One region of the Paraburkholderia sp. BL23I1N1 genome, then DNA from elsewhere that is predicted to be linked to it. Evidence: riboswitches for the same ligand, from Rfam matches in the RefSeq annotation. Region 1 holds a riboswitch; each other region holds the start of a gene.

Region 1 (7,808 bases):
GTCGGCTAGGAAACAGTGAACTACCGACGATGCTCGCGCACACGATGCCTAGCAAGATCTCTTCGGTGCGGCTGATCGCGAGATCGAACACGCCGCCTGGATTGGTGACCGAGGGCAGGGCGATGATCGGCATGGTGTAGGCCGCCAGCATGAACACGTAGCTGCGCGCGGTGCGGTCGGCCACCGCCAGATACAGCAGCGCGCCGGTCCACAGCGCGACGACCACGCTGAACAGATAGGGCGATTCGACGAACGGCGGCACCAGCAGCACTGCGGCCGACGCGCCGAGCGCGGTGCCGAGCGCACGATAAAGCGCCTTGGAGCGGGTCGCGCCAACAAACGGATTCGATACGATGTAGACGGTGGCCATCGCCCAATACGGGCGCGGCAGCTCGAGCGAAAGACCGATGTAGAGCGCGATCATCGCCGCGGCAAACGTCTTGACGGAGAACAACCAGTCGCGGATGGAGGGATAGACCATAAGCGCTTACTCGGCATCCCCGGCGTTGTGCGGCGCAGGTGCTTCGGCCGTGAACGCGGCCAGCACCCGCAGGGTCGCTTCGAGATCGCTGCGCGAGATGCCTTTCAAAGCTTGCGCCCGCAACGTATTGAGCTCTCCTTCCATTTTCGCGGTGACGGCGCGGCCTTCGTCGGTGAGTACGACGGTCTTGGCGCGCCGGTCTTCGGGATCTTCGTCGCGGCGCATCAGGCCGGCCGCGCACAGTTGATCGAGCAGCCGCACGAGTGAGGGCCCTTCAATACCGATGTGATCGGCCAGCGTGACCTGCCGCACCGCTTCGCCAATCCGGCTGGCGGTGAGTAGCGGCGTGGCGCACGCTTCGGAGACGTTAAAGGCCGCGAGTACGCCATGGCTCGTGCGCCGCCATTTTCTGGCGGCGACGACCAGGGTGCTGCTGACGGTGCGGCGCAAGGCATCGAGATTCGACATGGCCGGTATTGTATTTCGAAAATATTCGTTAGCAAACTATTGAATTGTGAGTTTTGTGCGGATGGGCTTTGCAGCAGCCTGCCGCTGCAATGTGACAACATCGATGTTGAACAACGCGTGACGCTTGGCCTTCGCCGCCGGTTTTGAGCTTCGATGCTCTTCAACGACGGATTCGGCAATGCGCCGCGTTCAAGATAGAGCACCGTGATCAGGAGCGGCCTGCATGACATTCAATCTTTCACGACGTTTGGCGATGGGGTGCGCGGTAGCCGGTGCCGCTATGTTGGCATTGCTAGCGCAATCGGCATTCGCGGTGCATACCCACGATGCCCACGAGTCTCATCTGAAACCGGTGGCGACGATCTCGGATATACGGTTCGCGATCGACACGCCGCAAGGGCAAGCTGAATTCCCGCTGTATCTCTCGAAGGATTGGAACGTCGCGCAACCGCAGGTGACGCGTGCGGTGATCGTGATTCACGGCAAATTGCGCAACGCGGACGTGTACTTCCGCACTGCGCAGAATGCACGCGACGCCGCTCACGTGGACCCCGACAGCACGCTCCTGATCGCGCCACAGTTCCTCGCCACGCTCGACACACGCGAGCATCACGAACCGGCCGATCTGCTGCGCTGGAAGGGCGACGCGTGGATGGGCGGCGAAGCGGCGCGGGCACCGCTGCCCATCAGTTCATACGAAGTGCTGGACGCGATTGTTACGCGCCTCGCGGATCGCAAGCAGTTTCCGAATCTGCAGCACGTTGTGTTCGCGGGACATTCGGGCGGCGGACAGGTAGTGCAGCGTTACGCTGTGGCGGCGCGCAACATCGACGTGCTGACTAGTGAAGGCATCGACGTGCGCTACGTGGTGGCGAGCCCGTTGACGTATGCGTATTTCGATGCGCAACGGCCGAATGCGCAAGGCGTGGCGGCGCCGTTCGACGCCGCGCAATGCGTTGGCTTCAATCAATGGAAATACGGCATGGACAATCGGCCTTTGTACCTCGACGACCGCTCGCCCGCGCAACTCGAAGCGACGTATGTGTCGCGACGGATCGACAACCTGGTCGGTGGCGCGGACGACGATCCGCAGCAAAGCGCCCTCGATAGAACCTGTGCTGCCGAAGCGCAGGGTCCGCAGCGCGACGCGCGTGCGGAAGCGTATTACCGGTATATCCAGGCGCGTCATCCGGAAGGGCTGAAGCAGAGCTTTCATATCGTGCCGGGTGTGGGCCATGACGGCGCGCGCATGCTGACGTCGGTCTGTGCGCTGTCGGCGATATTTGACACCCGGGGATGTGAGCAATGAGTGAGGCGTTGTTGGTCGGGTGCGGCAGACATCGCGGCCGCCGTTACCGTGACGCCGGCCACCATGTCCAGCCGCGTTGCGAGCGTCGCAACTCGACCACCGAGAGTGGTGCGATCTCGATGCGCGGAAACACGGCCGGCAACGCTCCGAGTGCATGAACAATGGCGGCCCTGATTACCGGCGCGTGCGTGGCGGCGACGATATTTTGCGTTGTACGAGTTGGCACGCCGCTCAACGTATCGAGCCACTGTCCTATCCGCTTCACGAGTCGAGTGAATGACTCGCCGCCATGCGCGGCAGCGTCGGGATCGTGCGTCCATGCGGCGAGGTCTTGCGGCGCTTCGACGGCGAGATCGGCGAGGCGGCGGCCATGCCATCGACCGTAGTCCATATCTGCCAGCTCCTCGTGGACGGTTGCAACGAGGCCCAAGGCCGACGCCGTCTCACGTGCGCAAACCGCAGGGCTGACGAAAGCCGCCGCGTCGTCCGGAATCGACAGACGCGCACGCGCGGCGCCTGCTTCGGCGAGGCCGCGTGCGTCGAGCGGATCGTCGGCGGGGAAGCGTGCCGCCCGCATCGCCGCGGTCGATGCGTGGCTGATCAGTAACAGCCGTGTGTCCATTCAGTTGATTCCATCATAAAGGCCGGACTGAAGCAGGAGGCGTGCGACCATGCTTTGCCTTGCCGGGAGGCAAAGTTTAGCGCGTAGAATAGCGACACTGCGAAGCACGGAAGCCGGTGAGAGCCCGGCGCGGTCGCGCCACTGTAATCGGTATTTACAAGCCGAAAGCCAGACCTGAGCTTTGCACCATCCCTCTTCAATCGACTATCGGGGCGCGTTACCCCCAGGAGATGTCCATTATGTCCAACGCTGTTTTCGATTCCGCGACTCAGCCTGTCGCCCAACCCACGCCGATTCCGCTGCGTGAACTGCTGCCCTGGATCGTGTTCGGCGGTTTGCTGCTGTTGCTCGCGATTTATTTCGTGGGTGCCGAAGAAGGCGCCACGTCTCTGGTGCCTGGCATGTATGTGCACGAATTCGTGCACGACGGCCGCCATCTGCTCGGCTTTCCCTGCCACTAACGGAGTCGAACATGGTTGGTAAATTGTTGGTACGCGGGATGCTTGCAGGCATCGCCGCGGGGTTGCTCACGTTCGGCTTCGCCAAATTGGTGGGCGAACCGCAGGTTGATCAGGCGATCTCTTTCGAGGAAAAGGCCGATGCCGCCAAAGGCGACGCGCCCGAACCCGAACTGGTGAGCCGCGGCACGCAAGCGGGCTTGGGATTGTTGACGGGCGTCGTGACGTATGGCGCCGCGTTCGGTGGGCTGTTCTCATTGGTGTTCGCGTTTGCGTACGGCCGCGTCGGCGCATTGAGTGCGCGCGCCTTGTCCGCATGGCTGGCGCTTGGCGCGTTTATCACGCTGGTGATCGTTCCAAACATCAAATATCCGGCGAATCCACCCTCGGTGGGCGACCCGGAGACGATCGGGATGCGGACCGGCTTATTCTTCCTGATGATCGCAATCTCAATCGCTGCGATGGTGTTCTCCCTGAAGGTGCGGCGCCGCGCTGCATTGAAACTGGGTGCGTGGAATGGCTCGATCGTGGCCGGTGTGCTGTTTGTCGTGATCATTGCGGCCGTGCAACTGTCGATGCCCGTGATCAACGAAGTGCCGGCGGCCTTCCCGGCGGTACTGTTGTGGAAGTTCCGCGTTGCCGCGATCGGGATGCAGGTGATTATGTGGACGACCATTGGGCTGCTGTTTGGCGCTATGGTTGAGCGGAGCAAACTGATGGCTTCCGCGGAACGTGGTGTGGCGAAGTCTGCTTATCTTTGATGTGAGAGGTGAGGCGGCGTAGGTTGCCGCGAAGCCTTTTACTTTTTGGCGCGTGAGGCGTGACCGTTCATGCGGTCACGCCGACGTGCAGCGCAACAGAAACCAAATACATCAAGTACTTGGCGTGCTTGCCAGAATGTTATCCACAGGCTTGCGAACAAAAACTGGGGATAACTTTGCGGCCGCCGTTCGGACGGCTAGCCGGTGAGGTTTGGCCCGGTTTTTGACGGGGCTGATTTTTGAAATCGCACTTGGTATTGCGATTAATCTCGTAGCGCTTTCTTGCGCTACTCATCTCCCTTTCGGGCGACGCTCTACGCGGCCCTTCTCTTCCCTTCCAATCTGCCTTGGTTTGGGTGCCAGCGTCCAATTACTTCACGTACGGGTATCCAGCGTCTGACGTTCCAGTTTTTTTCACTGCGATGCGTTGATGACTGACGAGCTCTTTCGTAAATCCCTACGGACTGCGTAAGGGGCGTGACAGTAACGTTTGTACAGACACAGGGAAAATGTAATTTTAGGAATTGTCGGATAGCGACGATGGAATGCTCCTTATAGGGTGCTTGGGCTTCAAACAAGTACAACCAATAAGGATGACTATGAAAAACAAAAGAATCAATGAGGGACCGGCGGGCATGGCGGCCCGCCTGCTGGCCGCATTCATGCTGCTTATGGTCGCGTTCGGTGCAAACGCGGCCGAATACATGCAATGCATGCAGACGTATCAGAAGTCCCTCGGGATTCCCGGCACTCCGACCTGCGCTGTCCAGGTCGCAGGAACATCGCCTATGTCGACGGGTGCTGACGACCCGTATGGCCCAATGAATTACTACAACTGTCCTAATGCATCGAATTGGATAGCGGACTATTGCCGTGGCGTCCCGGTTCCGCCTCAGTCTGACGACTCTTGCCCGGTGGCGGACCCGGTGTTGCCAGCAAAGGGCATCGTCACGCTTTCCGAGGCTGATTTTGCCAGCGGCGATACGCTTCCACTCGTCTTTAAACGCACCTATCTTTCGAAGCCCTATGACGCCACGCAGACAACGATGGGGCACAACTGGGTCAACAACTGGCAGCGAAGGCTTGATCTGCTTGGTGCCAACGCGAGCGAGCCGCACATTGTTGCTTATCGAGGTGACCAACAAGTTCTGAATTTCAAGTGGATTGGCGGAGCTTGGGTCGTGCCAGGACATCGCGAGCTCTCCCTGACGAAAGCTGGCGGCGGGTACTTCCACCTGAGGGACGAACTGCTTGGTACGACGGAAGCCTACTCGGATGCCACTGGCAAGTTCTATTCCGAAACAACCCGTACGGGTGTGATCCGCAAGGTCATATATGACGGTAGGCAGCGGCCGTCAACTATCGCCGAGTGGCCAACCGATAACGTAATACAGGCAACGGCGACCTCAATCAGGTTGGAATACGACAGTAACGACCGTGTCGTTACCCTGGTCGATCCTTTGGGAATGCCCACATCCTATGCTTACGATGGAAAGGGCAATCTTGCTTCGGTAACTGCACCATATGGCTACGTTCGTCAGTTTTTGTACGAAGATGCCCGCTTCCCCAACGCATTGACGGGCGTAAAAAATGAATCCGGCTCGCGGACTGCAACGTGGACATGCGATGCCAGCGGACGTGCAGTTTCGGTCACCCATCCCGACACGACGCGTAATGTCTCATTCAGCTAAGGTCGCGGCGTGACGACGCTCAACGACATGTCCGGCACGACCACGTACAGCTTGGATGTCGTCGACACGTTGCGTCCTCGTTCAATTGCTACGCCAGGCGGCACGGTTTCGCGGACGTGGGATGCAGCAGGGAATCTGAAGCAGCGGCAGACGCCCGATGGAAGTGTCCAGTACACCTGGGATAGCGCCAACCGGCCAACGAAGGCAATTGCAACAGTTGCTGGGAATAAGACGGTAACGACGATTGAGTACACCGATGCTAGTTCGTTGCGTCCGCATTTCGTCGCAACGCCGGGCAAGATCCGTGCGTTCGTTTATGACGCGCAAGGCAACGCGACTGGCTACGCAGAGGTGCAAACGACTGACCTGACAGGCGAACAGGGGATGCAGGCGGTCGGGACGGGCAGCAAGATGACGGTCGGCGCTAGTTACGATGGAGCGGGGCGTCTCTTGTCAGCCACAGTCATCCAGGACGGCCAGAAACTTGAGGACTGGACCTATACCTACGACGCGAAGGGAAACATCGCAACGACGAACGATGCCGTGTCGGGTTGGGCGATGCGAACGCTTGAGCGAAACGCCGCGAACCGTGCAACACAAATAGCGGGTAACAGCGGTCAGGCAAGTATCGCTTACGATGAACGTGGCCGCGTAAAGTCTTTCCAGTACAACGAACCAGCAAGTTCGGTAAATGGCGGACTCTTCCGTGTACTGGCGGTCGACTATCAATATGCTGCGAATGGCACGGTGTCGTCACATTCAGCGAAGGTCTCAACTAACGGCGCGTGGCGGCAGCCGATCAGTGACGCTGAGCTAGGTGTGTGGCTGACCAACTGGGAGTTGGGCAATGATCCGGTTGGGCCGCCACCTATGCTTACAGGAATCAGCGCTGACGCCGGAGCCTTCGTTCCAAAAATGTGTGTTGAATGCTACATGGCGTGGAAGGCGAAGTTCACAGGGAAGCTTTTTGATAGTGACCTGAGCGATACACTGCCGGATTGGGGCGAGACAATGGAGCTGATGCTGAGCGATCAGTCGCAGGTTCCTTATCCTGCTCTTGTACCGGACCTGACTGGCTCAGCGAAGAGGTCAATGCTTTACAGCGCTCTCTTTGGAGCCGGAAGCGGCGACGCTGGAATGGTTAAATGTGGGAGCGGCGGTGGTAAGGAGTGGCGTGAGGGGGATTGCTTTGCAAAGTATCAGTACGATATGCAAATTTGCAATTCGCTTGGCACCATAATGGGCAAAAAACGAGGCCGTGCGCTGTGCAAGCAGCAGGGATTCCAAGATTACCAAGAGTGTAGAGGTCATTGATGGATAACTATCCCCCGCGTTCAGTGGTCGTAACCTACGACGAAGATAGTCAACAGTTGGTTTTACAGTTAGTTGACCCTGCAAAGCTGGCGCCGCTCTTGGCTCGAACGCTTAAAGCACCGATCCTGTTGGACGAATTCGATTTCAAGCTTGACGACGAATTCGCGCGTCGGTTTGGGGGGGGGCGTGCTCAATCTGATTGCACTGGGTCAGCCGGAGATCAAACAATACATGACGGTCACGCAGCACCCAATCGACAAGCCGTCAGAAGAGTAACAATCAGAGGGTAAGTACCATCCGACCGACGTTTTGTCATGGCACCGAGGGGACAGAAGCGGCGCCGCTGATGCCCGGAGGCGAAGTGCAATTGTCCCCTATCACGATCGTCCGGCGGCGCGCAATATCGTGCCTGCCGGATGCCTATCAATTTCCCGGAATAACTGGAACGGCACGGCCGTCGGCATCATCCCGTCTGGCTACCTGTTCTTGAAGACCCGTGTCGTTCGCTAAGGAAGTCGCTGGAGGATGGCGGTGCAGCGGGAAGCGCGCGCTTCTTTACCCACACAGCGTGGACAACTCACTTGTCTGAACAACAAATCACACCTGCACACCTAATTCCTTGGCGAACGGGAGGCGCGGCGGCCATGCAAAGGCCGTCATACCTCCCGCCTTGCGCTGCGCGCTTGCCGGAACGGTATGCCCTG
Region 2 (7,808 bases), 2.4 Mb from region 1:
ATCGAGCGATAGGACCGGCGCGCCGCTGGCACGCGTCAGGATCATCGGGTCGAGAAAGTCGGGGCCCGTCTTGAACACGCGCACGCGCCGGCCCAGCCGCCGGTGGTAGCGCGCGAGACCCGCGGTGATCGTGGTCTTGCCTTGACCCGACGCGGGCGCGCTAATGAACAGGGCGGGGCAGGCTACGACGGAAGTCCCCTCCGACATTGCTCAGAACTCCACGCCGCGCTGCGCTTTCACGCCTTGCTCGCGATACGGGTGCTTGACGATGCGCATTTCGGTGACGAGGTCGGCGGCTTCGATCAGCGCGTCGGGCGCATGACGGCCGGTCACCACCACGTGCAGCATCTCCGCGCGCGCGTTCAGCACGGACAGCACTTCGTCGAGCGGCAGGTATTCGTACTTCAGCACCGTGTTGAGTTCGTCGAGGATCACCATCTGATAGTCGCCGCTCTCGATCATCCGGCGTGCTTCGGCCCAGCCTTTGCGCGCGGTGGCGATGTCGGCGTCGCGATTCTGGGTGTTCCAGGTGTAGCCGTCGCCCATCGTGACGAAGTCGCAATTGGCGATTGCACCGAGGAAGTCGCGCTCCGAGGTGTGCAGCGCGCCTTTGATGAATTGCACGACGCCGAGGCGCATGCCGTGTCCAAGCACGCGCACGGCCATGCCGAAGGCGGCGGTGGTCTTGCCTTTACCGGTGCCGGTGTTGACGATCAGCAGGCCTTTTTCGACGGTGGCGCTAGCCTGTTTTTTCTCGTGGCCTTCGCGCCGGCGTTCGGTCATGCGTTGATGCGATTCGGGATCGGTCTTCATGAAGGGTCCTGTTCTTGAGGGGCGTGGTTTGTCTGTGCGCGGACGGGCTGGGCGGTGGTCGAGGCTATCGCTACCGTGATGCCGTCGTGGATCGTTTTGCGTACGAGCAGCCGCGCGTCGGCGGCGTTGGGCGCAATCGATCCTTGAGCTGAGGCGACTAATGCAACCGGTGCATGCGCCCCAAGACGCGCGCTGGTCGGATCAGATCTTTCGGCCGCCGCGGCGAGCAACGCGCAAGGCTCGCAGACACCGTCGATGCCGAGATGCTCGCGTGCGGCTGCCGACGGATCGTCCACGGAAATCGCCGCAATCTGCGCGCGGCTGAACAGCTTAAGCGGTAGCGCGTGACGTGCGCAGAATTCGAGCAGGCCGGCTTCGTGCGCTTTGGTTTCGATCGAGGCAATCGCGCCGATTTCATCAAATGCGTGTGAGCCGAGCGCGGCACGCACAGCGGTTTCTATCTGCTCGGCCGAGCTATGCAAGCGACAACCGATGCCGACGGCGAGTGTTTTCATTGCGTGTCCAGCGCGCCGACCGCACCAGTTTTCACAGCATCCCGCGCCAAAGCCAGCGACGCCACGCCACCGATCACCACGATCGCCGGCGAGCCGAGTCCGGCGCGCGAGACCGCATTCGCGAACTCGCCGAGTTGCGCAAGCGCATGCCGTTGCTCGGGACGCGTGGCCGATTCGATCGCCGCACACGGTGTGTCGGCGCTCATGCCGGCGGCGAGCAACGCACCGGCGATATCGTTCAGCCGACGCATGCCCATGTAAATCACTAGCGTCATGCGTGTGGCAACGAGCGCGGCCCAGTCCGGTTCGCCGCTGCCGGCGCCGTGTCCGGTGACGAACACCACGCCTTGCGCGTAATCGCGATGCGTCACGGGAATACCGATTGCCGCGGGCGCCGCAATCCCGGCGGTGATGCCGTTGATCACCTCCACGCTAATGCCCGCTGCACGCAGCGCCTGCTGTTCTTCGCCACCACGGCCGAACACGAACGGATCGCCGCCTTTCAAACGCGCGACGCTGCGCCCGGCCTTGGCGTGCTCGAGCATCTGCGCGACGATGCCGTCCTGCGGCGTCGACGGATGCCCGCCACGTTTGCCGACGTACACGACCTGCGCATCGGCGCGCGCGAACTGCAGCACGTCGGGGTTCACCAGATCGTCGACCAGCACCACATCGGCTTGCGCGAGAGCGCGCGTTGCCTTGAGCGTCATCAGTTCGACATCGCCGGGGCCAGCGCCGATCAGCCAGGCGCGGCTCATCGCGGCGTGCACGGCGCGCGCCATGTCGTGACAAGCGGGAGCGGGTGAGGCGCGAGGAGGCTGGGGGCGGCGGATATTGAGGTCATGCGGCGCTACGGATTATTTGTCAGACAGTGGCATCAAAAACGCATGCGCGATGCGAAAGCACCGCGGGTCGCTTACCGTTGCAGGGACAGCACAGGTCGAGCGCGGCGAGCGCAGCCTGTTTCCCGTTTAACTGCACATGCGAGCGCATAGGTGGGCGCCAAATGCGCGCATACGATAGCACAGGGCAGGCCGCGCCGGCACTGCGGAAAGGCCCTGCCGCGCCCCGCGTTTCCTTGACGGCACAGGGCGCTCGGCCTAAACTCGCACGCACTTTGGTGCTCGTGTGCGCGCTCGTGCGCATGCAGTTAAACGGGAAACAGGGGGCCCACCTGCAACGGACCGGGCCAACCTGTGCTGCCCCCGCAACGGTAAGCGAAAAGCGGTGTCGGGTTGATTGCCTGGCGCCGCGGAGCCGGCTTCGATGTCCACGCGCAAGGCCGCGTCGGCATATAACCACTGGGCGAGAAACCACTCGTCCGGGAAGGGGAAGCGGCGCTTTCGCCAGCCCGGATACCGGCCAGACTACGAAGAACGACCTCCGCGGGGATGCGGTGGCGCGTTCATGACCTCATTCCCGTTTTCTGTTTTTCTGTTGCTTTGGCAACGCCGTTATTCGTCCCCGTGTGTGGTTTTTGTCGTGACCTGGTCGTTGCTTGGCGCATGCGCCTCGTTGCCCCGGCCTATAGAGACAAACGAGACAAACGCGCGGACGCGTCGGTGTGCATGTGCAACTCCTACGGATGGACCTCACGATGCAAACTCAAATGCGCAAGATCCCCGTCACCATCGTCACGGGCTTTCTCGGCAGCGGCAAGACCACCCTGCTGCGGCACATTCTTCAGCATGCGGGCGGCAAGCGCATCGCGGTGATCGTCAACGAGTTCGGCGAACTCGGCATCGACGGGGAAATCCTCAAGGGCTGCGGCATCGGCTGCGATGAAAACGGCGTCGAAACTGAAGGCCAACTGTATGAACTCGCGAACGGCTGTCTGTGCTGCACCGTGCAGGAAGAGTTTTTCCCGGTGATGGAAAAGTTGGTTGAGCGCCGCGAGCAGATCGATCACGTGCTGATCGAAACCTCCGGTCTCGCGTTGCCGAAGCCGCTGGTACAGGCGTTCAACTGGCCGCAGATCAAAAACAGCTTTACCGTCGACGCAGTCGTCACCGTGGTTGACGGCCCGGCTGCGGCGAGCGGCCAGTTCGCCGACAATCCGGTCGCCGTGGATGCGCAGCGCAAGGCCGATCCGAATCTCGATCACGAATCGCCGCTGCACGAATTGTTCGAAGATCAATTATCGGCAGCCGATCTGGTGATTCTGAACAAGACGGATTTGCTCGACGAATCGCATCAAGCGGCTGTCGAAGCCGTCATCCGCGAAGAAATTCCGCCTCAAGTGAAGATCGTGCGCGCGCAGATGGGCCAGCTCGATCTGCATACGTTGCTGGGTCTCGAAGCGGCTTCTGAAGAAACGATCCACTTGCGCCACGATCACCACGGTTCGGCTGAGGATGCCGATCACCATCACGACGAATTCGATTCGGTCGTGGTGCACGCGAATGTTGCGTCGCGCGAGGCTGTGATCGCAGCGTTGCAAGGGCTTGTCGAAACGAACACGATTTACCGCGTCAAAGGTTTCGCGGCGTTGCCGGGCGCGGCGATGCGTCTGGTGATCCAGGGCGTGGGCCGACGTTTCGATAGTTACTTCGACCGGCGCTGGCAGGCGGGCGAAGCTGGCGAAGGGCAGCAAAGCCGCTTCGTCCTGATCGGCGAGGACATCGACCAGGCCGCGCTGCAACACGCATTCGACGCCGCCTTGGGCGCCGTGGCGAACGCCCAGCCGCAACAGGCGTAAACGGTCATGCATCTGCTGCGCACCACGCCGGGCGGTTTTGTCGACGATACGCAAGGCGTGATCCGTATTGATCAGCGGCCCGCCGATATCGTGGTGCTCAGTTCCGCCGATACCACGCTGTCGCTGCTCGCGAGCGTGTTTCCTCGTCTGGGCGAGGGGTTTCCGAGCGTGCGGCTCGCGAACGTCACGTATTTGCGGCAGCCGGCCTCGGTCGATTTCTACGTCGAAGACGTGTTGCAGCATGCGCGTGTCGTGGTGGTCGATCATCTCGGCGGTGAGGCGTACTGGCCGTACGGAATCGAACAGGTGGTCGCCCTCGCCGAACGCAAGCAGCAGACGCTCGCGATGTTCTCCGGCGATCTGCAGGAAGATCCGAACCTGCTCGCGCGCAGTACCGCGGACGCCGATCTGTGTCATCAGCTATGGCGCTATCTGCGTGAAGGCGGCCCGAAGAATGCCGAGGCGTTTCTGCGCTGCATCGCGTACCGCTCGCTTGGCTGGGGGCGCGAGCCTGCGCCGCCGCGCGCACTGCCTGCCGCCACGCTCTACCATCCCGAACGCGATACGCCGACGGTGGCCGACTGGCAGGCGCGCTGGCGTCGGGGCGCGCCGGTCGCTGCAATTCTGTTCTACAAGGCGCATCTGCAAGCGGCTAATACAGTCGTGTTCGACGCCCTTATCGATGCGCTCGAAGCACAAGGGCTAAATCCGCTGCCGATCGCGATTACCTCGCTGAAAGACGCGATGAGCCGCGACGTTGTGCAACAGTTATGCGCGCAGCACGACGTCGCGCTGGTGCTGAATACAACCGCATTCGCTGCGTTCGCCATCGACGATCCCGAACCGCTCGCGCTCGCCGGCGACGCACCGGTGATGCAGGTGATCCTGAGCGGCGGCAATCGCGAAGATTGGGTCAAGGACAATCAAGGCCTCAACTCGCGCGACATCGCCATGCATATCGCGCTGCCTGAAGTGGACGGACGCATCATCACGCGGGCGATCAGCTTCAAGGGCCTCGCCTATCGCTGCCCGCACACCGAAGTCGATGTGGTCCGCTATCAACCGGACCTCGAACGCGTCGGTTTTCTGGCCGAACTGAGCCGCCGCTGGTGCCGCCTGCGCACGCTCGACAACACGCAGAAGAAACTCGCGCTGATCCTCGCCAACTATCCGATGAGCGAAGGGCGGATCGGCAATGGCGTGGGGCTCGATACGCCGGCATCGGTGGTCGGCATTCTGTCCATGCTGCGCGATGGGGGTTACCGGTTAGGCGATTTGGCCGCCGATGGCGACGCGCTGTTGAAGAAACTGACCGAAGGCGTGACCAATGATCCGGTTGTACGTGACTTGCGGCCGGCGTTGCAAAGCCTCGCACTCGACGACTATCTCGTGTATTTCAACGCGTTGCCCGCGGAAGCCCGCCATGCGCTGAACGGACGCTGGGGTTCGCCCGAGCAGGATCCGACGTTGCGGCGCGGCCGCTTCATGATCGCGGGGTGGCGCTGCGGCCAGGTGTTCGTCGGTATTCAGCCTTCGCGCTCGCGCGAGCAGGGCGATTACGCGAGCTATCACGACGCTGAACTCGTGCCGCCTCATGCGTATCTGGCGTTCTATTTCTGGCTGCGTCATCAATTCGGCATCGACGCGGTCGTACATGTTGGCAAGCACGGCAATCTCGAATGGCTGCCGGGCAAGAGCGTCGCGTTGAGCGATGCCTGCTGGCCCGATCTGATTCTGGGGCCGATGCCGCATCTGTATCCGTTCATCGTCAACGATCCGGGCGAGGGCAGTCAGGCGAAGCGCCGCGCGCAGGCTGTAATCATCGATCACCTGATGCCGCCGCTCACGCGCGCCGAAACGTACGGGCCGTTGCAGGACCTCGAACGCCAGGTCGACGAATACTATGAAGCGCTGATGGTCGATCCGCGCCGCTCGAAGCTGTTGAGGCGCACCATTCTTGCGGCGATCGTCGAACATAAGCTGCATCACGAGCTCAGTTTCACGGAACCGAACGGCCAGGACGATGAAGACGCGCTGCTGACGCGCGTCGATGCCTGGCTGTGCGAGTTGAAGGAGGCGCAGATTCGCGATGGGTTGCACACGTTTGGGCAATCGCCCGCCGGAGTGCAGCGGCGCGATACGTTGCTGGCTTTGGGACGCTTTCCGGTCGGCGATGGCCAGGGCGGCAAGGCCGGTTTGATCGATGCGTTGGCGCGCGATTTGCAAATGGATCATCTGTTCGACCCGCTGTCGGTGGATTGGTCGGCGGCGTGGGAGGGTCCTCGTCCTGACGTGTTGCAGCAGGTGAGCGACGCGCCGTGGCGACACTGTGGCGATACACGCGAGCGTTTGGAGCTGCTGGCGGCCGAGATGTTGCGTGGCGTGTGTGGTGATGAAACATCCGACACGGCGCCCGCGAGCGGGGCGTTGCCCCAGGCCGAACGTGTGATCGAACGCCTGCGTAACGACGTCTTGCCGCGGCTCGACGCTTGCGGTCCGCAGGAAATGCTGAACCTGAAGCGCGGCCTCGAAGGGCGGTTCGTGCCGCCGGGTCCGAGCGGTTCGCCTTCGCGTGGACGGCCCGACGTGCTGCCCACCGGCCGCAACTTCTATTCGGTCGATACGCGCGCCATTCCGACGCAAGCGGCGTGGTCGCTCGGTTTGAAATCCGCGCAGCAATTGATCGAACGGCATTTGCAGGAAAAAGGCGACTATCCGCGCGCAATCGGGCTCTCGGTATGGGGCACCGCAACCATGCGCACCGGCGGCGACGACGTCGCCCAGGCACTCGCTTTACTCGGCGTGCGGCCGAAGTGGGCGCCTGGCAGTCATCGCGTCACCGACTTCGAGATCATGCCGATCGAGGTATTCGACCGGCCCCGCATCGACGTCACGTTGCGCGTGTCCGGCTTTTTCCGCGATGCCTTCGCGAACGTGATGCATCTGTTCGATGCTGCCGTGCAGGCGGTGGCCGAACTCGACGAGCCCGAAGACCTGAACCCGATCCGCGCACGCGTGCTGCGCGAACGCGACGCGCTGATTGCGCGCGGCATGGACGCCACCGAGGCACGCAAGCGCGCCGGATGGCGCGTGTTCAGTGCGCGACCCGGCGCGTATGGCGCGGGCTTACAGGACATGATCGACTCGCAGCAGTGGCAAACCGACGCCGATCTCGCGAACGCCTATCAGGCGTGGGGCGGATACGCGTACGCGCAGAAAAGCGCCGGCGAAGAAGCGCGCCATGCATTCGGCACGCGTCTCGCCGCGATGGACGTCGTGCTGCAGAACCAGGACAACCGCGAGCACGACCTGCTCGATTCGAACGACTATTACCAGTTCCAGGGCGGCATGGCCGCGGCAGTGCGGCACCTGGCGGGCGATCAGCCTCAGATCTATCACGCCGATCACAGCAACCCGGCCGCGCCGCGCGTGCGTACGCTGCATGAAGAGATCGCGCGTGTGATCCGCTCGCGGGTGGTCAATCCGAAATGGCTCGACGGCGTGAAGCGTCACGGCTACAAAGGCGCCGCCGAAATCGCCGCGACGGTCGACTATCTCTACGGCTACGATGCAACCGCGCGCATGATCGCCGATCATCAATATGCGCTTGTCACCGATGCTTATCTGAACGACGCCGATACGCGCGAGTTCTTGCAGCGGCACAATCCGCACGCCATGCATTCGATCTGCGAGCGTCTGCTCGAAGCGATGCAGCGCGGATTGTGGCAGGCGCCCGGCGACTATCGCGCGCAAGTTGAACAGCATCTGCTTGCGAGCGAGCA
Region 3 (7,808 bases), on a different contig from region 1:
TCGCACGCGGTCGGCGCGAACTGAGCGCTACGTTTTATCGTAGTGGTCAGCCAATGAAAAAAGCCACGGCATGCCGTGGCTTTTTCCTTTACAGCGGTACTTCACGCCTGCCGTACTTCAGGCTAGCGGTAATTCAAGCATTAGCCACGTTACTTCATCTGCACCGAGCCCGACACGTTGACCGTCACGGTCGACGTACCGCCTTCGATCGGCACCGGCGCGGATGCCTTGGCATCGGCGCCCATGGCGCGCGCGCTCATCATCATCATCGGACGCGGCATGACACCGTTGTGCCCGACGTTGACTTCACGAATCGAATAGCTGTTATAGCCGAACGCCTGCGCCGACGAAGCGGCCTGCTCGCGGAACGACTTGATGGCTTCGCCGGTGAGCTTCTGCTCCGCGGCGCGCTGCGCTTCAGGCGATAACGAGAACTGCACGTTGCCGACCTGCATGATCGATGCCATCTGGCCCGCGAGTTTCGACGCCGCGGCGAAGTCGTGCGATTCGAGCACGACTTCCGTACGGCCGCGCCATGCGGAAATGCGGCCGTCACGATCCGTAGACGGGAAGATCGAGAAGGAACCGGTGCGCGCCGTGACGCCGCTCACGCTCTTGGCTTTTTGCAGCGCCGCATCGGCGCGCTGATTCAGCGTGGCGGTGAGCGCGGACGGATCGCTCGCTTCCTGCTCGTAGAACAGCGTGATGTCGACGACGTCTTGCGGCACTTCAGCGCTGGCCTGTGCATTCAGCGACAGCACGCCCGCCGGCTGATAATGCGCCGCGTCTTGTGCGCGGGCCATGGCCGGCGTCAGCGCGAGCGCGGCAGGGGCGACGCATACGAGAGCGAGAGCGAGTGCACGTGCGGTGTTTTTCGTCATTCTTGGACTCCTTGCTAGAACAGGTTGTGCACGATTGGAGCGAACGTTATGCAATGGCACAACGTTTGCGAGTCCGTTAGGCGCTTGTAACCTGGGCTTGGTTCCCTAATTTGACGTTTGCTCAACGTTTGCCTTCATCCGCGCGCGGATTTGAGCATAACTCAAGCAACAACGCTCCACATGTCCGTAGGCAACGTCAAACAAGACGTTTGGTGATGAAGCGCCATTCGGCTTCGGTCACCGGCGTGATCGACAGGCGATTGCCTTTGACGAGCACGCGCATGTCCTTCAATTCTTCATGCTCGCGCAGCGCGGCGAGCGGAATCAACGGAATCTTCTTCTTGAACACCACGTCGACGAGTAGCCAGCGCGGCGTTTCCTGCGTCGATTTCGCGTCGTAGTAGGGGCTTTTCTTGTCGAACTGGGTCGGGTCCGGATAGGCGGTGGACGATACCTCCGCGAGCCCGGCGATGCCCGGCGCGGGGCAACTCGAGTGATAGAACAGCACGCCGTCGCCGACCTGCATCATGTCGCGCATGAAATTGCGTGCCTGATAGTTGCGCACGCCAGTCCACGGCAACGTGTGTTGCGGTGCCTGGGCGAGATGGTCGATGCTTGCTTCGTCCGGTTCGGACTTCATTAGCCAGTAGCGCATGAATCGAAGAGAACGTTAAAGGTTTGAGAATACAGAAGAAAAATCGAGGCCCAAAGAAAAACGGCACCGAACCGAAGTCCGATGCCGTCTTGAAGAAGGTCCCCGCCTTAGCCGCTAGGCCGGCATCCTGAACCGGGGGTTCAGAATTGGTCGCAGTTAGCAGCACTTCGGGTACATCAGACAGAGTGACGCGCACACCCGTGCTACAAATTTCCACAACCGTGCACATGGCATTGGTTCAAGGAATATATGACCTTGGCGAACCAGGCAGGGAGGTCAAACCGATTGAACTCAATCGTTTGCATGAGTCTTGGCTCATGCATTACGCTTGAATTCGCAGCCGATCTCAGGACCGGCCACTTGAGATTGTTCGAGACAGCTGGGTACTTACTGCGTGCTGTACTGCTGAATCACAGTGCCCAGTTGTTCGTTCATTTGGTGCATTGTACGCCGGATTTCTTCTGCGGGAAATGCTTCTCCGTGTCGCACGCTCGTTTGCAGCTTAAGCAGTTCCGATGCCAGCGACAGCGCAGCCATGACGGCAATGCGATCCGTGCCGCGCACGTTGCTGCTATTGCGGATCTTCGACATCTCGGCGTCGACACGTGCCACCGCTTCAAGCAGCGCGCCTTCAGTTTCCGGCGAGCAGGCGAGGCGATAGGGCACGCCGAGAATCGATACTTCGATCTGCTTGGTGGTCATGCATTTTCTCCATGGCGGGTGACGTCGCTCTCCGCTTCGACCTCATGCGGGGCGGCCTCGAGCAGATCGAGCTGATTGTCCGGCTCGTTGTGCGCGCGGGCCCGCGGCAACTTTTCGAGGATCGCATTCAGGCGTACCTGTGCGTCGTCGATCTTGGCCGACAGCGCGTCGCGTTCCGCTTGAAGTGCATCGCGCTCCTCGCGCATCAAGTCGAGCTCGGTGCGCGTGGCCTCTGCTTCCGCACGCGTTTGGGCGAGCAGATTTTCGAGCGCGAGCCGCGCTTCATTGTGGCGTTGGCTGATCGCAATCAGCTTGCCGATATTCTGTGAAAGTGATTCGAGTTCGGTGAGCATCTGCTGCGTCCTCTAAAGACATTGCATTTTAGCGCGGAATGTCGCAGGTTCCGACAATTGTCTCGTTTCGAGACGTAACAACATCGCAATGTGCAGGCTTTTATCGACCATATGATGAAAAGCAAGCCGCGCATCGGACAATAACCTGCACTTAACAGAACAGATTGCGCACGGATTAACCATTCTTGACGGACCCGAATGCCGCTCCTAAACTGCACGCACTCTGGTGCCCGCGCGCACTTTTCCACAGTGCGTGCAGTTAAACGGGAAGCAGGGCGCGCCTCGCCTGAACGCGCGAACCTGCGCTGCCCCCGCAACGGTAAGCGACCGCATTCGTCATGCAGGTCGATCCCGATCGCGTGTTTGAAGCTGAACACGCGAGTGTGCCACTGCGCGTCACGCGTGGGAAGGCGGGATCGATGTGTCGTCAGCCCGGATACCGGCCAGAGGGAGAGGCTCGTCCGCACGCAAACGTAAAACAGCGCGGGTGCCTCGTTACGCGTCGGCCCGCGGGGAAGCGGGCCGCGCATGCTATCCACAGGAATGTCATCCCATGCTGTCCCCCATCGCGCGCGCGGCGTTGGTCGCGCAGATTCCGCTCGACCAGATCGATCACGTCGAAGTGGAAAACGGCAACGTGTCCGCGTTATACGGCTGCGGTGCAATTGGCGGCGTGGTACAGGTCTTCACGAAAGACGGCGGCGACCATCCGTCGCGCTTCAATTTTTCAGTGGGCTGCGGCAGCGATCACACGCAGACGCAGCAGAGCCTCGACTCGGATACGTTCGCGGCGCCCGACCGGCACATGGATTCGGGCTTTGTCGGTTATACGGGGCGCTTCGCACGCAACCAGATTCAGGCCAACGTTCGGCGCGATCAGTATTCCGATTTCGGCGGGGCGAACAGTTACTATCTTGGCTACGGCTTCGACATCACCGGGCACTGGAAGGCGACTGCAAGCTATTCGGATTCGTTCCGCGCGCCGAGCTTCGACGATCACGAAGGCGTGGTACGTCGCCGCGCAGATCCAGAACCTGTTGAACAAGGACTATGAAACGGTCTACTCGTATAACTCGCCGCGGCGCGGTGTGTATGTCACGGTTGGTTGCAGCAGCAGTGACGAACGTCCCTGCATGAGAACGCGTCGATGAACCGCGGCTCGAGTCCGATGCCCACGACCATGATGCGTGTGATGAGCGCGAAGCGCGCGGCCGCGATCTGGCTCGCGCTCGCGGGAATCGCACTGGCTGTGCTGATGGCGTCGCTTGCGCTCGGCAGCGTGTCGCTCGCACCCGGCCGCGTGATGGCGGCGCTGCTGCCGTCGCACGCGGCGCATGTTGAGTCCGCCGATCTTGCGGGTGAGATCGTGCGCAGGCTGCGGTTGCCGCGTGCGCTGGCCGGCTTCGCGTGCGGCGCGTTGCTTGCGCTCGCCGGTGCGTTGCTGCAAGTGCTGTTGCGCAACCCGTTGGCCGAACCCTACGTATTAGGTGTGTCGGGCGGCGCGGCGACGTTCGCGCTGGTCGCGATGATCGCCGGTTGCGCGTGGTGGATCGTCGACGCCAGCGCGTTCGCCGGCGCCTTCGTGTCGATCCTGCTGGTGCTCGGCCTCGCACGCCGCGAGTTGTGGCGCGGCGAGCCGCAGGATACGTCGCCGCGTTTGCTGTTGACCGGCGCGGTGATCGCGGCCGGTTGGGGCGCTGTCATTACGTTGCTGCTCAACCTCGCGCCGGACAACCGGCTGCGCGGCATGCTGTTCTGGCTAACCGGCGATCTGAACGGCGGCACGATGCCATGGGCGGCGCTCGCGGCGCTCGTCGTTGTACTCGTGGCGATCGTGCCCACTGCGCCGCGTCTGAACGTGCTGCTGCGAGGCGACGCCGCTGCGCAGGCGCTTGGCGTCGCCGTGATGCCGCTGCGCTTGCGCGTGTATCTTGTGGCGTCACTCGCCGCTGCTGCTGCGGTGACGACGGCAGGCACGGTCGGTTTTGTCGGCCTCGTGGTGCCGCATATGTTGCGGCTCGCGTTCGGCAACGATCAACGCATGCTGCTGCCGGCCGCGGCGCTCGGCGGTGGTGTCGCGGTGATGGGCGCGGACCTGATCGCACGGACCGTGATTGCGCCGGCGCAATTGCCGGTCGGCGTGATCACGTCGATCGTCGGCGTGCCGGTGTTTCTGTGGATGCTGTTGCGCAGGCGCCGATGATGAACGCACACAACGCACCGCATGCGGCGCTCAGCGCGCAACGCCTGACCTTGCGCGCGGGCACGCGTACCTTGCTCGACGCATTTACGCATACGTTCTACGCAGGCGAGATCTGGTGTATCGCCGGACCGAACGGCGCAGGCAAGACGACCTTGTTATCGACGCTCGCTGGTCTGGCGCAACCGTCGGCGGGCCATGTCGAACTCGACGGCGTGCGTCTTGCCGACTGGCAGCCATTGCCGCTTGCACAGCGTCGCGCGCTGATGCCGCAAAGCGCAGCGGACGCTTTCAGCGCGAGCGTGCTCGACATTGTGATGCTGAACCGCTTTCCGCATCTGACCGGCTGGGGGTGGGAGGGCGAGGCCGATCGTGCTGCCGCGCATGCCGCGCTGGACGGTTTGGGCCTCGCCGTATTTGCTGCGCGCGACGTGCTATCGCTCTCGGGCGGCGAACGTCAACGCGTGGCGCTGGCGGCGGTACTGTGCCAGGAGGCGCCGTTGTTGCTGCTCGACGAACCGCTCTCGCATCTGGACCTGCACCACCAGATCGACTGCCTGGAGGCGCTGACTGCCTGGACGCACGAGCCTCGGCGTACAGTGATGTTTTCGTGCCACGATTTGAACCTCGCGCGCCGCTTCGCGACGCATGCGCTGCTGCTCGACGGCAACGGCGGCGCATATGCCGGACCGGTGCACGATGTGCTGACGCCCACGCTGACGAGTCGCGCGTTCGGCTACCCGTTGATTCTGATTCGCGACGGCGAGCATGAGGCGTTGATTCCCGCGCCGCGCTCGCGTCACGAATCGCCTGCGGCCGATGACACACCGGCAGGCTAGGCGCTTCATCAAACACCCTCTCTTTTAGAAACGTCTATGACTTCTTTGCCAGGTTTGCCGGGATTGACCGAAGTCGAACCGCTCGATCAAACGCTGCGTGCCGAACTGCAACACATCATCGATACCAAGACCAAGCCGCCCGGCAGTCTTGGGCGGCTCGAGACGCTCGCGCGCCAGATGGGGTTGATCCAGCGTACGACGCACCCCACGGTCGAACGTCCGACGATGATCGTGTTCGCCGGCGACCACGGTATTGCCGATGAAGGCGTGAGTCCTTATCCGCAAGCCGTGACCGCGCAAATGGTCGCGAACTTTCTCGCGGGCGGCGCGGCGATCAATGCCTTGAGCCGCGTCTCCGGTGTCGAACTCGAAGTGGTCAACTCGGGCATTGCGACGCCCCTTCCGTCCACTGAAGGCCTCATCGATATTCCGGTTGCGGCCGGCACGCGCAACTTCGCGCACGAACCCGCGATGACGCACGAACAGGCGCTTGCCGCGATGCAAGCGGGCGCGGCTCGCGTGCGACATCACGCGGCGCTCGGCACCAATGTGATCGGCTTCGGTGAAATGGGCATTGCGAATACGTCGTCGGCCGCGTGCCTGATGAGCCGCCTGTGCGGTGTGCCGATCGACGAATGCGTCGGGCGGGGTACGGGTCTCGACAATGCCGGGCTCGCGAAAAAGCGCAACGTACTGGCCTCGGCACTTGCGCATCACGCTGTTTCTAACAACCCGCTCAACGTGCTCGCCGCCTTCGGCGGCTTCGAAATCGCCATGATGACGGGCGCCTATCTCGCCGCGGCCCAGGCGCGTATGACGATCCTCGTCGACGGGTTCATCGCGACGTCGGCATTGCTGGTGGCTGACGCGTTCGCACCGAACGTGCGCGGGTATTGCGTGTTCGCGCATGCGTCGAACGAGGCCGGGCATCGGCGCATGCTCGATCATTTCGGCGCGCTGCCGTTGCTCGCGCTCGATATGCGTCTCGGCGAGGGCACGGGCGCGGTACTCGCGGTGCCGCTGCTGCGCGCGGCGGTGGCGTTCGTCAACGAAATGGCGAGCTTCGAATCGGCCGGTGTGGCGAATCGCGATGCTTGATCTCCTATACGAAGCGCGGTCATTCAGAAGCGCGCACCCGGCTCGTTCATGAACCCGCTCGCGGAGCTGCGCTATTTCTTCACGGCGCTTGGCTATTTCACGCGCGTGCCGGTGCCGCGTTGGGTCGGCTATGAGCCGCACTATCTGAATGCGGCAGCGCGTTATTTTCCGCTAGTCGGTTTGTTGATCGGCGGACTGAGCGCGCTGGTTTATTTCGCGGCGTTGTATGTCTTTCCAGCGGGTGTAGCGGTTCTGCTGTCAATGGCGGCGTCGCTCCTGGTCACCGGCGCATTTCACGAAGACGGACTTGCCGATTGCGTCGATGCGTTCGGTGGCGCCTATACGCGCGAGGACGTGTTGCGCATCATGCATGATTCGCGCATCGGTGCTTTCGGCGCCATCGCGCTCGTGATCGCGCTAGCACTGAAGTGGCAAACGCTCGCCGCATTGCCGCCGATGGGCGCCGCAAGTCTGATGATTGCAGCGCATGCCGCGAGCCGCGTATTCGCAATCAGCTATCTGGCGACGCTCGATTATGCGCGCGCCGAAGGCAAAGCCAAACCCGTTGCGCAACGTTTGAGCGGTTCCGCGTTGCTCTGCTCAGCGGTGTTCGGTTTGCCGTTGCTGCTCTGGCCGAATGGTCCCGGTTTGCCGGATTGGCGCTTCGCAGGCGCGGCCTTCGCCGTGCTCACCGCGCTGCGGTTTGTGATGGGCCGTTACTTCGTTCGACGTATTGGTGGCTACACCGGCGATTGCCTGGGCTTCGCACAACAGATTCTTGAATTGAGCATCTATCTGCTGGGGCTTGCATGGATATCGTACTGATCCGTCATCCCGCCGTCGCGCTCGATGCGGGCGTGTGCTACGGCCAGAGCGACGTCGCGCTTGTCGAGGATGCGGAAGTATCCTCGACCGCGCTTGCATTGAAACTCGCCACGTTGCAGGTGCCGGCGCCGCGCGTGTTCATATCGAGTCCGTTGATGCGCTGCTCGGCGCTCGCCGCTGCGATGGCGAACGATTTCGGCTGCGCGCTCGGTTATGACGATCGTCTGAAGGAGATGAACTTCGGAGATTGGGAGC

What was found. A riboswitch is a leader RNA that binds a small molecule or an ion and turns the genes downstream of it on or off. The one in region 1 is predicted to bind cobalamin.
Region 2: another riboswitch for cobalamin. It lies ahead of cobW (cobalamin biosynthesis protein CobW); the one in region 1 lies ahead of B0G76_RS15330 (CbtB domain-containing protein).
Region 3: another riboswitch for cobalamin. It lies ahead of B0G76_RS39105 (TonB-dependent receptor); the one in region 1 lies ahead of B0G76_RS15330 (CbtB domain-containing protein).

Annotation. Positions count from the first base shown of each region.
Region 1 covers NZ_RAPV01000001.1:3,289,322-3,297,129, reverse strand. The annotation lists gene B0G76_RS15350 (FUSC family protein) at 1-481, opposite strand, end outside; gene B0G76_RS15345 (MarR family winged helix-turn-helix transcriptional regulator) at 488-949, opposite strand; gene B0G76_RS15340 (alpha/beta hydrolase) at 1,173-2,258, shown strand; gene B0G76_RS15335 (histidine phosphatase family protein) at 2,302-2,880, opposite strand; cobalamin riboswitch at 2,938-3,077, shown strand; gene B0G76_RS15330 (CbtB domain-containing protein) at 3,120-3,341, shown strand; gene B0G76_RS15325 (CbtA family protein) at 3,353-4,099, shown strand; gene B0G76_RS43800 (RHS repeat domain-containing protein) at 4,699-5,790, shown strand; gene B0G76_RS43795 (hypothetical protein) at 5,800-7,104, shown strand; partial or broken gene B0G76_RS44810 (hypothetical protein) at 7,104-7,380, shown strand.
Region 2 covers NZ_RAPV01000001.1:5,730,851-5,738,658, reverse strand. The annotation lists gene B0G76_RS26845 (cobyrinate a,c-diamide synthase) at 1-207, opposite strand, end outside; gene cobO (cob(I)yrinic acid a,c-diamide adenosyltransferase) at 211-813, opposite strand; gene B0G76_RS26835 (cobalamin biosynthesis protein) at 810-1,328, opposite strand; gene cobA (uroporphyrinogen-III C-methyltransferase) at 1,325-2,086, opposite strand; cobalamin riboswitch at 2,430-2,710, shown strand; gene cobW (cobalamin biosynthesis protein CobW) at 2,926-4,026, shown strand; gene cobN (cobaltochelatase subunit CobN) at 4,033-7,808, shown strand, end outside.
Region 3 covers NZ_RAPV01000002.1:1,434,206-1,442,013, forward strand. The annotation lists gene lgt (prolipoprotein diacylglyceryl transferase) at 1-24, shown strand, start outside; gene B0G76_RS39080 (SIMPL domain-containing protein) at 150-881, opposite strand; gene B0G76_RS39085 (EVE domain-containing protein) at 1,078-1,536, opposite strand; RNA gene ssrS (6S RNA) at 1,632-1,813, opposite strand; gene B0G76_RS39095 (cell division protein ZapA) at 1,924-2,238, opposite strand; gene B0G76_RS39100 (ATPase) at 2,235-2,591, opposite strand; cobalamin riboswitch at 2,799-3,054, shown strand; partial or broken gene B0G76_RS39105 (TonB-dependent receptor) at 3,175-3,588, shown strand; gene B0G76_RS39110 (FecCD family ABC transporter permease) at 3,760-4,794, shown strand; gene B0G76_RS39115 (ABC transporter ATP-binding protein) at 4,791-5,630, shown strand; gene cobT (nicotinate-nucleotide--dimethylbenzimidazole phosphoribosyltransferase) at 5,667-6,728, shown strand; gene B0G76_RS39125 (adenosylcobinamide-GDP ribazoletransferase) at 6,777-7,553, shown strand; gene cobC (alpha-ribazole phosphatase) at 7,538-7,808, shown strand, end outside.